2 regions of the Ruegeria sp. N10 genome follow, and region 1 is predicted to be linked to the other one. Evidence: riboswitches for the same ligand, from Rfam matches in the RefSeq annotation. Region 1 holds a riboswitch; the other holds the start of a gene.

Region 1 (5,916 bases):
CAATTCTTCGCACAGGTCCGGGCGCCCCGAAATATTTGGATGAGTTGCGCAGGTTCGATCCCGTGTTGCTGGGCTCGGATGGCAGGGGATTTGAACGCATCCGCCTGACGCTCTGACGGGTTGTCTTTTCCCGTTGCCTTCCCTATATCCGGACTCGAGAGGTTGGCGCGGGCGAGCGCCTCGCCAACCTGGTCAGGTCCGGAAGGAAGCAGCCACAACGAGCCCCGCTTGGGTCGATGTCCAACCTCTCACTTCGTGAACCACAGCCACAGGAGGGCTTTATGATTGTAGTGAAAACCCTTCGGGCAGACTGGTTCTGATTCACCGGAATCACCGGACTGCCTGAACACACGACCTGCGGATGCGCGCATGCCATCCGTTGGCATTGCTGTTTCTGAAAACAGGCAGATAAATGTCTTATACGCTTTCGGACCTGGGATGGTCCTCTTACTTTGCCGCGCAGCATGCGGTTTTTCCTTCTGACACGCCCTTTCGTATCGCATCGGTACATCGGGACCGTCTGATCGGGCTGAGCCCGGATGGTGATATCCCTTTGCTGACACCGGATAATCCGACCGGTTCATATGCCGTTGGGGATTGGGTCCTTGCCGACGCCGAAAACCGCGTGCGTCACATTCTGGACCGGCGCAGCCTGCTGCAACGCAGGGCTGCCGGTACAGGTGCCGCAACACAACTGATTGCAGCCAATGTCGATGTGTTGTTCATCGTCAGCTCGTGCAACGCCGATTTCAACCTGCCCCGGCTGGAACGTTATCTGGCGCTGGCACATCAGGCCGGATGTTATCCTGTCGTTGTCCTGACGAAAGCTGACCAGTCGGATGACCCCGGCAGTTTCTCGGGACAAGTGCAATCTCTGGACCCTTTTTTGTCGGTACTGGCGATCAATGCGCTGGACCCGGCAGATATCGAAAAGGTTCTGGCATGGTGCCCCAAAGGCCAGACCGGCGCGCTGGTCGGGTCGTCGGGCGTGGGTAAAACGACGCTCAGCAACGCCATGACGGATCAAAACCTCGCCACCTCTGGAATTCGCGAAGACGACGCACGGGGCAGGCACACGACAACGGTGCGCGCGTTGCACCGGATGGGTAACGGTGGCTGGCTGATCGACACGCCGGGAATGCGCGCATTGCGTTTGCTGGACGCTCAGAACGGAATCGACAACGTGTTCTCGGACATCACAGAGCTTGGCCAAAGCTGCCGCTTTTCGGATTGTCAGCACGAGACCGAGCCCGGCTGTGCCGTGCAGAACGCAATCGGCAAAGGCGTTCTTGATCCGGCGCGGCTGGACCGTTGGCGCAAGCTGCGGCGCGAAGATCAACGAAACTCGGAAACCGTTGCGCAATCGCGGGCGCGGGACAAGGCGTTCGGCAAGATGGTCCGCGGTGTCATGCAGGACAAGAAGCTTCGCAAACGGCCATAGCTGCAAGGTGTTATGGAAAACCTGCGTCGCGTCTGATCAGGCGATCAGGCGCGGCCAGACCGCTGCATTGCGCCGGGCAAATGCGCCTATGTGACCAATCTCCGGCAGCCCAAATTCGGCAGGCTTCAGAAGGTAGCGTCTGGCCCCGGGGCCATACAGATCGGCAAGGCGCCAAACCGCCTCGGGCGGAACCATCTGGTCGTCTTCGAACGTGAACAGATCCACAGGTGTTCCAGAACTGCCCCAATGCGCATCAGGCAAATTCTGCCCGATCTCGGGAACGTAGCTAAGAGGAGCTGTGCACCATTTGCGCCATTGCCAGTATACCGAGGCTGGCAGGTCCGAGCCAAACCCGATTGCTTTGCCAGGCAGATAGCCAAGCACCCGCACCATCAGCGGTGCATGGCCATACCAGAACAGCCCCGCCAACCCCCGATAGGGCCATGGGTGATCTTTCAAAGTCACCAGCCCCGAACACACACAGATCATACGGTCGATCTGATTGATATCCGGCTGCACCGGCCCCAGCATCGCACCGACCGAATGACCAATGGTCCAGTGCTGCGCCTTTGGAAACCGCCTGCGCATCTCGGCCCGTGCCGCAGGCATATCGATCAACGCCCAATCCGCCATTGTTGCACGCGCGTCTTTCAGGCGGCCGACCAACGAAAGCCCGTAGTCCCGATAGTCATAGGTCAGGCAAGCCATCCCCCGCTTGGTAGTCAGCCATCGCGCAAAATGGCGATAATAGTCACGCGGCACACCTGTAGCACTGTTCAGCACAACAACGGTTTCCGGCTCACCCACAGGCCGGTACAACCGCGCCGACAAGGTCACGGACCCTGACGGAAAGCTGAAATCTTCGATCAACACCGTCTGTTCCGTATCCAACATGATCCCCGGCTTTCACTGAAACAATCGGTTTGCCTGCCTTCAATGCCGACGACACTAGGCCGGAACATAATCCGCATCCAGCATGACCAAACGTCCGGCCTAAAGATCGGCTTGACTCGGAACGCGATCAGACGCTAGCGGTTGTGTGATGGTTTCCGGCCCCTACAAGAGGTCGGGATGAAAAGGGAACACGGTGCGGTTTGTCTGGTCACACAGACATCAACCAAGTCCGCGACTGCCCCCGCAACTGTAAGCGGTAAGCAATGCCGAAATACCACTGGCCTATGGGCTGGGAAGGTCGGCAGAGCAATGACCCGCAAGTCAGGAGACCTGCCATCGGAACTGAAACCGAAACTCGGGCGGGGTGTCCGGGCAGGTCCTGACGGCGAAATGCTGTCCCACCTGCCCCAATATTCCAGCCCACCACGCGCGGAGGGCGCAGGATGATCTGGAAGACAAAATCACACGAATACAGCGCAACGGTGTGCCAGCGGACAGGGAAAACCTGCCCGGCTTTGGCGCGACTGGCCCGCTCGATTTCGGAAGCCATGGCGCAGGCGGTTTCGGCCACCAGCGAGGATTTCGAATTTGAAGGCAGCAGCGCGCTGTCACATTGCGCAGAAGGGTGCATGGCAACGATCAGAGCGCGATCCGGCAGCGTTCGCATTTTCTGTGGAACACACCCTGACACGGCAACTCGGGATCTGGATGCCTATGCTGATTTGATCTTTGGACCTACATTCAGCACGCTGCCCTCGGGCACCATCGCGAACCTGCCTTGCGCCATGATCGAGGTTTCGACGATCCGCCCCCAAAAAACCGGCTACGCGCCACAGCAGCTTTCAGCTTGATCCCACTTCCACCTGTGCCGGGGTGATCCGGGACGCCCAGGCCAGCTGCGCATCGGTTTCGACAGCGCAGGGGCGCACGGCCCGCAAGCGGTCCAGTGCGTCGCTGGCGCGTTCACCGCATTCAACCATCAGTCGCAGAACAATCATCCCGGATCTGCCACACCCCCCACGGCAGTGTACAAGGACCCGGCCACCGCCCGACAGTGCGTGTCGGGCCGTGGCGCTGACCTCTGGCCAGGCCTTCCGAACCGCTTGCGTCGGTGCTCCAAAATCTTCGATCGGCAGGTGAACCCACCGGCTGGCCCGGCTTTGGATGTCACTGCCAAAGTGCTGCGCGCCATCCTGAAGCATTTCGACATCCGTCGTCATTGAAATCACAAGGCCTGGTTTCCACGCCGCAATCGTATCCAGATCGGTGGCGTAATCCCCGCCACGCCCTGGCATTGAAGTAAGGGCAAGCGTTCCGCCTCCGACCTGCAGAGCAAAAATGACCAGCTGCGACATGAAGTGCGTCCTCCCCCAAGGTACTCTTTACAAAATGAGTCATTAAATCCGCTGGTCCAGTTTAGTTGGAAACCAGTCCGTTTCTGAAACAAAAAATCATCTCGCCCCACAGTGGACGCGGACTGCCGCCGCCACTACGCTGTGCCGAAGCACCGAATCCGAGCGAGTAGACATGACAGACACGCCCAGCCCCGCCTATCAGGTTCTCGCCCGCAAATACCGCCCGGAAACCTTTGCCGACCTGGTGGGTCAAGATGCTATGGTGCGCACCCTAAAAAACGCTTTTGAGGCCGACCGGATTGCGCAGGCCTTTATCATGACCGGCATTCGCGGAACGGGAAAAACCACCACGGCGCGGATCATCGCCAAGGGCATGAACTGCATTGGACCGGATGGAACCGGAGGGCCGACAACAGAGCCTTGCGGTCAGTGCGAGCATTGCGTCGCAATCATGGAAGGTCGCCATGTCGATGTGATGGAAATGGATGCGGCCAGCCGTACCGGCGTCAACGATATCCGCGAGATCATCGACAGTGTCCGCTATCGCGCCGCCAGCGCGCGCTACAAGATCTACATCATCGACGAGGTTCACATGCTCTCGACCAGCGCATTCAACGCGCTGCTCAAGACGCTCGAGGAACCGCCCGCACATGTGAAATTCATCTTCGCGACCACCGAGATTCGCAAAGTGCCGGTCACGGTTCTGTCGCGGTGTCAGCGCTTTGACCTGCGCCGGATTGAGCCCGAAGACATGATCGGTCTGCTGCGCAAGATCGCCGGGGCCGAGGGCGCGCAGATTGCCGACGACGCACTGGCGCTGATCACCCGCGCTGCAGAAGGGTCGGCCCGCGACGCGACCTCATTGCTCGATCAGGCAATCTCGCACGGGGCCGGTGAGACGACGGCAGATCAGGTCCGTGCGATGCTGGGTCTGGCCGATCGTGGACGGGTTCTGGACCTGATGGACATGATCCTGCGCGGTGACGCGGCAGGGGCGCTCACTGAACTGAGCGGTCAATATGCGGAAGGCGCAGACCCTCTGGCCGTGCTGCGCGATCTGGCCGAAATCACGCATTGGGTGTCCGTCGTAAAGATCACACCTGACGCGGCCCAGGACCCGACGGTTTCCCCCGACGAACGCACACGGGGCCAGCACATGGCCGAGGCCTTGCCGATGCGGGTTCTGACCCGGATGTGGCAAATGCTGCTGAAGGCGCTGGAGGAAGTCTCTGCCGCGCCCAACGCGATGATGGCCGCCGAAATGGCTGTTATCCGGCTGACGCATGTCGCTGATTTGCCCAGCCCCGAAGAACTGATCAAACGGCTGCAAGACACCCCACCTCCGCCTCCCGGCGGGCCGGGCGGAGGCATGTCAATGTCGCGACAGGCCCCGGTGGCAACGCAATCCAACGCGACCCCGCCGCCTGCTTATACATCGCCCCCGCGCGGAGCGGGTGGCGCACCGGTTGCCGCACTGTCGCAGGATGCACAGACGGCCCTGGCCCGCTATCCAACCTTCGGGCATGTGGTGGAACTGATCCGCACAAACCGCGATGTGAAACTGCTTGTCGAGGTGGAAAGCGGCGTGCGCCTTGTGTCGTACCAGCCCGGCCGGATCGAATTCACCCCGACACCTCAGGCACCGTCGGATCTGGCGTCGCGATTGGGCTCTGCCCTGCAACGCTGGACCGGCAATCGATGGGCCGTCTCCATTGTCTCGGACGGGGATGCCGCGACCATCGCGGAAGTGCGGGACCGGGCCGAGCTGGCCCTGAAAGCCGAGGCCGAAGAACACCCGCTGGTTCAGGCCGTGCTGACGCAATTCCCCAAGGCAAAGATCATTAGGATCGAAACACCTGAACAGCGCGCCGCCAAGGTTGAGACCGAGGCCCTTCCCGAAGTCGAAGATGAATGGGACCCCTTCGAAGAGGATTAGCCCTAAGCTTGTGGGTCCAAGTTTCAAGAAACCGGCATACTCACGCCCCTCCACGATACAACTGAGGGTGGGAATGCAGGCGCATGACTGATCGGTCGGCGACGCTCTGATCTGGACAGGCGGGAGACCTCTTGTGCCGCCTGCCTGCGGTCCGTATTTAGAACCAAACAGAAACACAGGAGACGACTGATGCTGAAAGGACTCGGCGGGCTTGGCGGACTGGGCGACATGGCCAAGATGATGAAATCCGCACAAGACCTGCAAACCAAGATGACCGAAATGCAGGAAGA
Region 2 (5,916 bases), on a different contig from region 1:
GTGTGCAGATCGGTGCGCAGGGTCTCGGGCAATTCAGCGAGTGCACTCAGATAATCCTCAAGCGGCCACGATACCCGGGCGTCCAAGAGTGTGTCGGCAATCGGTTCGGCAGCCGTGATGTCGTAGCCTTCACCGTGAAGATCAGACAGCATCGCTTCGGCTGAGGCCAACGCGTCGAGACCGACCGCATGGGCCATCTGCCAGTCTTTGCCTGGATATGTGGACAGTACCAACGCGGGGATCTGGTCTGCCTTGGGTTTGTCATTCAGGGCGAGCCAGCCCGATACCCGGTCGATGATCGCCTCGATCCGGTCCGGCTCGGCCCGATGCGCAAAACGCGAGTATTCCAGATGCGGATCGCGCTTGCCCGGCTCTTTGAAGGAGGCAATGCCTGCTGATATTCGCCCGTCCACTTCGGGTAATACCACATGCATGGCGAGGTCGGCAGGCGACAGGCCGCGTTCGGCCTCGGCCCAAGCCTTGCGTCGCGAGGTGGCGAGGGCGACCTGAAACACCGGCACATCCGCCGCGTCCAAAGGCGACGTGCCAGACGCGCCCTTTCCCGAGAATGAAGTGGCGTTGATGATGGCCGATGGTCTCAGGGCAACGACCTGTTCCCTGAGCCAGTTGGCAGCGGCCGGGGCCTTGAGCGACGGGGCGAACAAACCCACCGCCTGGAGCCCGCGGGCGCGCAGGCTGCGGATCAGGGCCGCGACCGGGGCTGTGTCTGCTGATGTCAGATAAGCGCGGTAGAAGGTTACGAGAATGCGTTTAGCATCGTTCACGAACGCGCAATCCACCGGGATGACACCCTGTTCCGGGCACCACGCACCGCATTCGGGCAGGGTTTTCGCGCCCATCACCGGGCCGGCATAAAGCCCTGCTGCTAACGCCATCTGTGCCAATGCGGCCTGCGCGGCGACTTCTCCGCCGGTATCACACAGATGTGCCAGCCGCCGCAGGGTCGAGAGGGGCAGGGTCGAATACTCATCCAACCGAGTGTCTTCGCGCCCATCCGCCGGTAAAACGGCCAGCGCGATGCCTTTGGCCTGTGCCAGTGCCAGAACCTGTTGCAACCCGTAAGACCAATAGGGCACGCCACCGATCAGACGGATCAGGATGCCCTTTGCGCCTTCAAGTGTCTGTTCAACATAGGTGTCGACGGACAGTGGGTGTTTCAATGCTGCAAGATTGGCCAGTCGCAAGGTTGGCATCCGCCCCTCAGGTCCGCCGCCGCGATGCCAGCCCGCCGCGAAAGCGCCCAGGTCACTGTCGGAAAAGGACAGTACAACCAGATCAGCCGGGCTTTGGCCCAGATCGGTTGGGGTCTCGGTTTCCTCGAGCCCGTGGCTTTCGCGAAAGACGACGTGCATGACTTACTCGGCAACCTCGGTCACACCCACTAGGATATCACGGATCTCAGCCTCTTTGATGTCGTCATGTTCGGCAATGACGACCAGGCGCGAGCGGCGCTCTTCACCGGGCTCCCACGGGCGGTCGTATTGGTGACGAACCCGTACGCCGACAGCCTGAACCAGCAGGCGCATCGGTTTGCCAGTGACGGCGGCATAGCCTTTGACGCGCAGGATATTCAGCTCAGTTGCCAGACGTTCAATCCTGGCAACCAGTTCCGCCGGGTCGGTCTGTTCCGGCAACTCGACGATGATGCTTTCGAAATCGTCATGCTCATGATCGTGATGGCCATCGTGATGTGACGGGCGCGCGTCCATGTCATCTTCGGCGGCAGCCTCAAGGCCAAGCACGACACGAACGTCGACGACACCCTCGGCAACCTCGACGACGGGAAGCGGGCGCGGCGCCTCAGCGGCGATGATCTGTTTAGCTTTCGCGACACCTTCGGGACCTGCCAGATCGGGCTTGGTCAGCAGGATGATATCCGCGCACGAGATCTGATCCTCGAACACCTCGGACAAGGGTGTTTCGTGGTTGATCGAGTCATCAGCCAGCCGTTGGGCATCCACCGCTTCAACGTTCGGAGCAAAGCGACCGGCGGCCACGGCCTCGGCATCGGCCAGCGCAATAACGCCATCAACGGTGATCTTCGAACGGATATCAGGCCAATCAAACGCTTTCAGCAGCGGTTTGGGCAGTGCAAGGCCGGATGTTTCGATCAAAATGTGATCCGGGCGCGGTTCCAGCGCCATCAGCGCCTCGATGGTCGGGATGAAATCATCGGCCACGGTGCAGCAGATGCAGCCGTTTGCCAGTTCCATGATGTTTTCCGCAGGGCATTCCGGAATCGCGCAGGACTTCAGGATGTCGCCATCAACACCCACATCGCCAAACTCGTTAACAACAATCGCAAGGCGCTTGCCCTGCGGGTTCTGCATCAGATGGCGCACCAGCGTGGTTTTGCCCGAGCCCAGAAAGCCGGTGATCACAGTGACGGGGAGTTTTTCAAGGTTCGACATGATCTCAGGCTCCAATCGGGGGAATGCGCGAGGCGCAATTTTTGCGGAAATGTTCAGGACGGTCGCGCCATTTCACCAGACCATCGCCTGTGGCCAGATACTTAGTCGCGCCATCGATGATGACATCGACGTGATCGATTTCGTTCAGATTCTCGTAAACAAAGGTCCAGCGATCCGGCCCGCCCCGAAGAACGATGGAACAGCCCTGATCGCAGTTCGAAAGGCATTCGACCGGTTTCAGAGTGATACCATCCGGCAGGACAGCCTGTTCCAGGGCCTTGTGCAACAATGTGCCGGGTCGCTCAGCGTCATCCTCGACGGGCAGACCCCGGCGGCAAGTCGTGCAGACCAGTAGCTCTACCGGTGCGTTCTCGGTCATGTCTCTCATCCCCCCAAATCCTCTTCGCGGGGGACGGGGTTTCATGCGGGCACCACGTCTGCACATGGACCCGACACCGGAACACCCCGCCCGGTTTCAACTTCGGGTGTTGGCAGGTCTCCCGGCTTGCGGATGCCAGAGCGGTCGCTCTGTCGGATGTCCCGCCTTCCCGGCACAGGCCAGTGGCATTGGGCATCCTCTCCGGTCACGGTCGCGGGGGCGGCTGCGCTTGGCGGATGAACCGTTGACGCATTCCCTTTTCATCGGCTGTCGCCGACACCAACGAAAGGGACATGCGGCACCGCTGACCCGCTTGTCAAGCGGTTCGCGCGCAACAAATAAGCCAAGGAGAAAAAAGCGACCTGTAGGCGTCGTTCGGCGGCATGAAGAATGTGTTCGGTATGTGGTCGCATGACGGGAAAACGACGAACTTGGAGATGCGTCATATGAAAGTGGGATTTATCGGTCTGGGTAACGTAGGCGGCAAGCTTTCGGGATCCCTTTTGCGCAACGGCATTGATCTGACTGTGCATGACCTGAACGCGGATCTGGTGGCCGAGTTTGTCGCCAAAGGTGCAAAGGCGGCTGAGGGGCCCGCCCAGTTGATGCGCGATTGCGATGCGGTGATCACCTGTCTGCCGTCTCCGGCAGCATCGGACGCAGTCATGCAGGAGATGTTGCCCGAAGTGGGCCCCGGCAAGATCTGGATGGAGATGTCGACCACGGACGAGGCCGAAGTCAAACGCCTAGGTGCCGAAGTCATATCGCGCGGCGGTGCGGCCGTCGATTGCCCGGTTTCTGGCGGGTGCCACCGTGCCGCGACGGGCAATATCTCGATCTTTGCGGGCTGTAACCGGGAAACGTTTGAACGAATTCTGCCGTTCCTGACGACAATGGGTCGTCGGGTTTTGCACACCGGCGAACTGGGCTCGGCCTCGGTGCTGAAAGTGATGACCAATTATCTTGCCACCGCCAACCTGATCACCTGCGCCGAAGCACTGGTTACGGCAAAGGCTGCGGGGATGGATCTGAACACGACCTATGAGGCGATCAAAATCTCGTCCGGCACGTCCTTCGTGCACGAAACCGAAAGTCAGGTCATCTTGAACGGGTCGCGCGATATTTCCTTCACCATGGATCTGGTGAAGAAGGATATCGGTCTGTTTCAGGAGGTCGCCGACCGCGCCGGGGTGCCGCTGGAAATAAACCCGGTGATGATCAATATCTTTAACGATGGTATCGCACGCTATGGCGAACGCGAGCTTTCACCAAATATTATCAAGCGGCTGGAAGAGGCAACTGGCCTGGATATCACCGCCCCGGGCTTCCCTGCCGAAATGACGGATGATGAGCCGGAGGAGCCGGGATACGAGGTTGTGCCACAAGGGCGCGCCTGAACGTAAAGCACATACCAGACAAAATCGGGCCCCTTGAACGAGCAGGGGTAGGCAGGAGTTCCGAAAAACACGCCATATCTGGCCCGCAATTCGACAGAATCGCGGGCCTTGAACGTCTTGAAATACCGAGCGTCGCACGCGTGTACTGCGGGGTTAAGTCAGCGATTTTGATGTGATTGGAGGCGAGTACCGGAATCGAACCGGTGTACACGGATTTGCAATCCGCTGCGTCACCACTCCGCCAACTCGCCTTTTCAAGTAAAATCAAATACTTGCCGTGGTGTGATTGGGTTTTTAACAGCTTTCCTCTGGGGCGTCCAGTGGATTGCGTGCGAATTTGCCGGCAAGACTGAAATTTGCCGAAGTCCATGCCCAAGAAGGTGATCACGATTCAGGTTGCGGCAACAGGGGCGTTGCTGGAAGGTTCAGGATATGGCACAAGCCCGACATCTTTGGGAATGAGACGAGATATCCAATGACTGACTTCGCAGCCCGGCGCCGCACAATGGTTGATACACAGATCCGCCCCTCTGACGTCACCAAGTTCCCGATCATTGAGGCTATGCTGAGTGTTCCGCGGGAAAGCTTCGTACCCGATTCTCAACGCGAGGCGGCCTATGTGGACGGCCTGATTGATCTGGGTGGAGGGCGCAGCATGCTGGAGCCGCGGACCCTGGCTAAAATGCTGGACGTGCTGAACATATCCAAGGATGAGATGGTCCTCGATATCGCTCCGGCAATGGGATATTCCACGGCTGTCACCGCACGGATGGCTGAGTTGGTTGTGGGTGTTGAATGCGACGAAACCCTTGCAGCCGAGGCGCAAAACCTCTTGGCCGAGGCTGACGTGCACAACGCCATCATCCACGTCGGCGCGTTGGAACAGGGTGTGGCGGAACACGGCCCCTATGATGCGATCATGGTGCAGGGCGGTGTCGAGCAGGTGCCCGATGCCCTGTTGGATCAGCTCAAGGACCACGGTCGGATTGTGTGTCTGTTTGTCAACAGCAACCTGGGTACCGTGCGGATCGGTCGAAAAACCGGTGGTCGCGTCAGTTGGCGTGATGTGTTCAATGCCCATGCGCCGGTTCTGGAAGGTTTTTCGGCAGAGTGTGCATTTTCGCTATAGTCCGCCGATAGATTTTTCTATCGCCTTGATTAGTTGAAAAGAAGGCCGCAAACTGCCTGTAGGGCAGTGTAATTTCGTTTGAGAGGATTTTGGTATGCGTGGTTCGGCGACAGGTAAGCTGGTCAGGGCGTTTGCTGTGACCGCAGGACTTGCCATGAGCGTGATGCCAGGGCGTGCAGCGTGGGCAGACAACATAACGGATGCGTTCATCGGCGCGTATAACACCAGTGGTTTGCTTGAGCAGAACCGGGCGTTGCTGCGCGCGGCGGATGAAGATGTGGCCATTGCGCTTTCTGCGTTGCGGCCAATCATCAACTGGACCGTGCAGGTCAGCCAGGATTACACCCGTTCGCGGGTCAATAACGTCGTGACGACAAACGAGCCGTCGCGGTTCTTTTCGGGCCTGACGCTGAGCCAGCTTTTGTATGATGGCGGCGCGTCGGTGCTGGGCAAGCAGTCGGCGCAGGAAACGGTGCTATCGACCCGGCAAACCCTGATCGATATCGAACAACAGGTTCTTATCCGCGCAGCAAATGCCTATCTGGGCGTCCTGTTGCAGGAAGAGACCGTGGCGATCCG

The links. A riboswitch is a leader RNA that binds a small molecule or an ion and turns the genes downstream of it on or off. The one in region 1 is predicted to bind cobalamin.
Region 2: another riboswitch for cobalamin. It lies ahead of ACR0JI_RS00320 (DUF1636 family protein); the one in region 1 lies ahead of ACR0JI_RS18785 (hypothetical protein).

The regions. Positions count from the first base shown of each region.
Region 1 covers NZ_JBQFLY010000019.1:7,625-13,540, reverse strand. The annotation lists gene ACR0JI_RS18805 (bifunctional 2',3'-cyclic-nucleotide 2'-phosphodiesterase/3'-nucleotidase) at 1-116, shown strand, start outside; RNA gene ffs (signal recognition particle sRNA small type) at 156-254, shown strand; gene rsgA (ribosome small subunit-dependent GTPase A) at 413-1,441, shown strand; gene ACR0JI_RS18790 (alpha/beta hydrolase family protein) at 1,478-2,335, opposite strand; cobalamin riboswitch at 2,469-2,687, shown strand; gene ACR0JI_RS18785 (hypothetical protein) at 2,779-3,186, shown strand; gene ACR0JI_RS18780 (protein-tyrosine phosphatase family protein) at 3,178-3,690, opposite strand; gene ACR0JI_RS18775 (DNA polymerase III subunit gamma/tau) at 3,863-5,626, shown strand; gene ACR0JI_RS18770 (YbaB/EbfC family nucleoid-associated protein) at 5,816-5,916, shown strand, end outside.
Region 2 covers NZ_JBQFLY010000001.1:64,861-70,776, forward strand. The annotation lists gene cobN (cobaltochelatase subunit CobN) at 1-1,373, opposite strand, end outside; gene cobW (cobalamin biosynthesis protein CobW) at 1,377-2,432, opposite strand; gene ACR0JI_RS00320 (DUF1636 family protein) at 2,437-2,811, opposite strand; cobalamin riboswitch at 2,906-3,110, opposite strand; gene ACR0JI_RS00325 (NAD(P)-dependent oxidoreductase) at 3,213-4,208, shown strand; tRNA gene ACR0JI_RS00330 (tRNA-Cys) at 4,386-4,459, opposite strand; gene ACR0JI_RS00335 (protein-L-isoaspartate O-methyltransferase family protein) at 4,684-5,337, shown strand; gene ACR0JI_RS00340 (TolC family outer membrane protein) at 5,432-5,916, shown strand, end outside.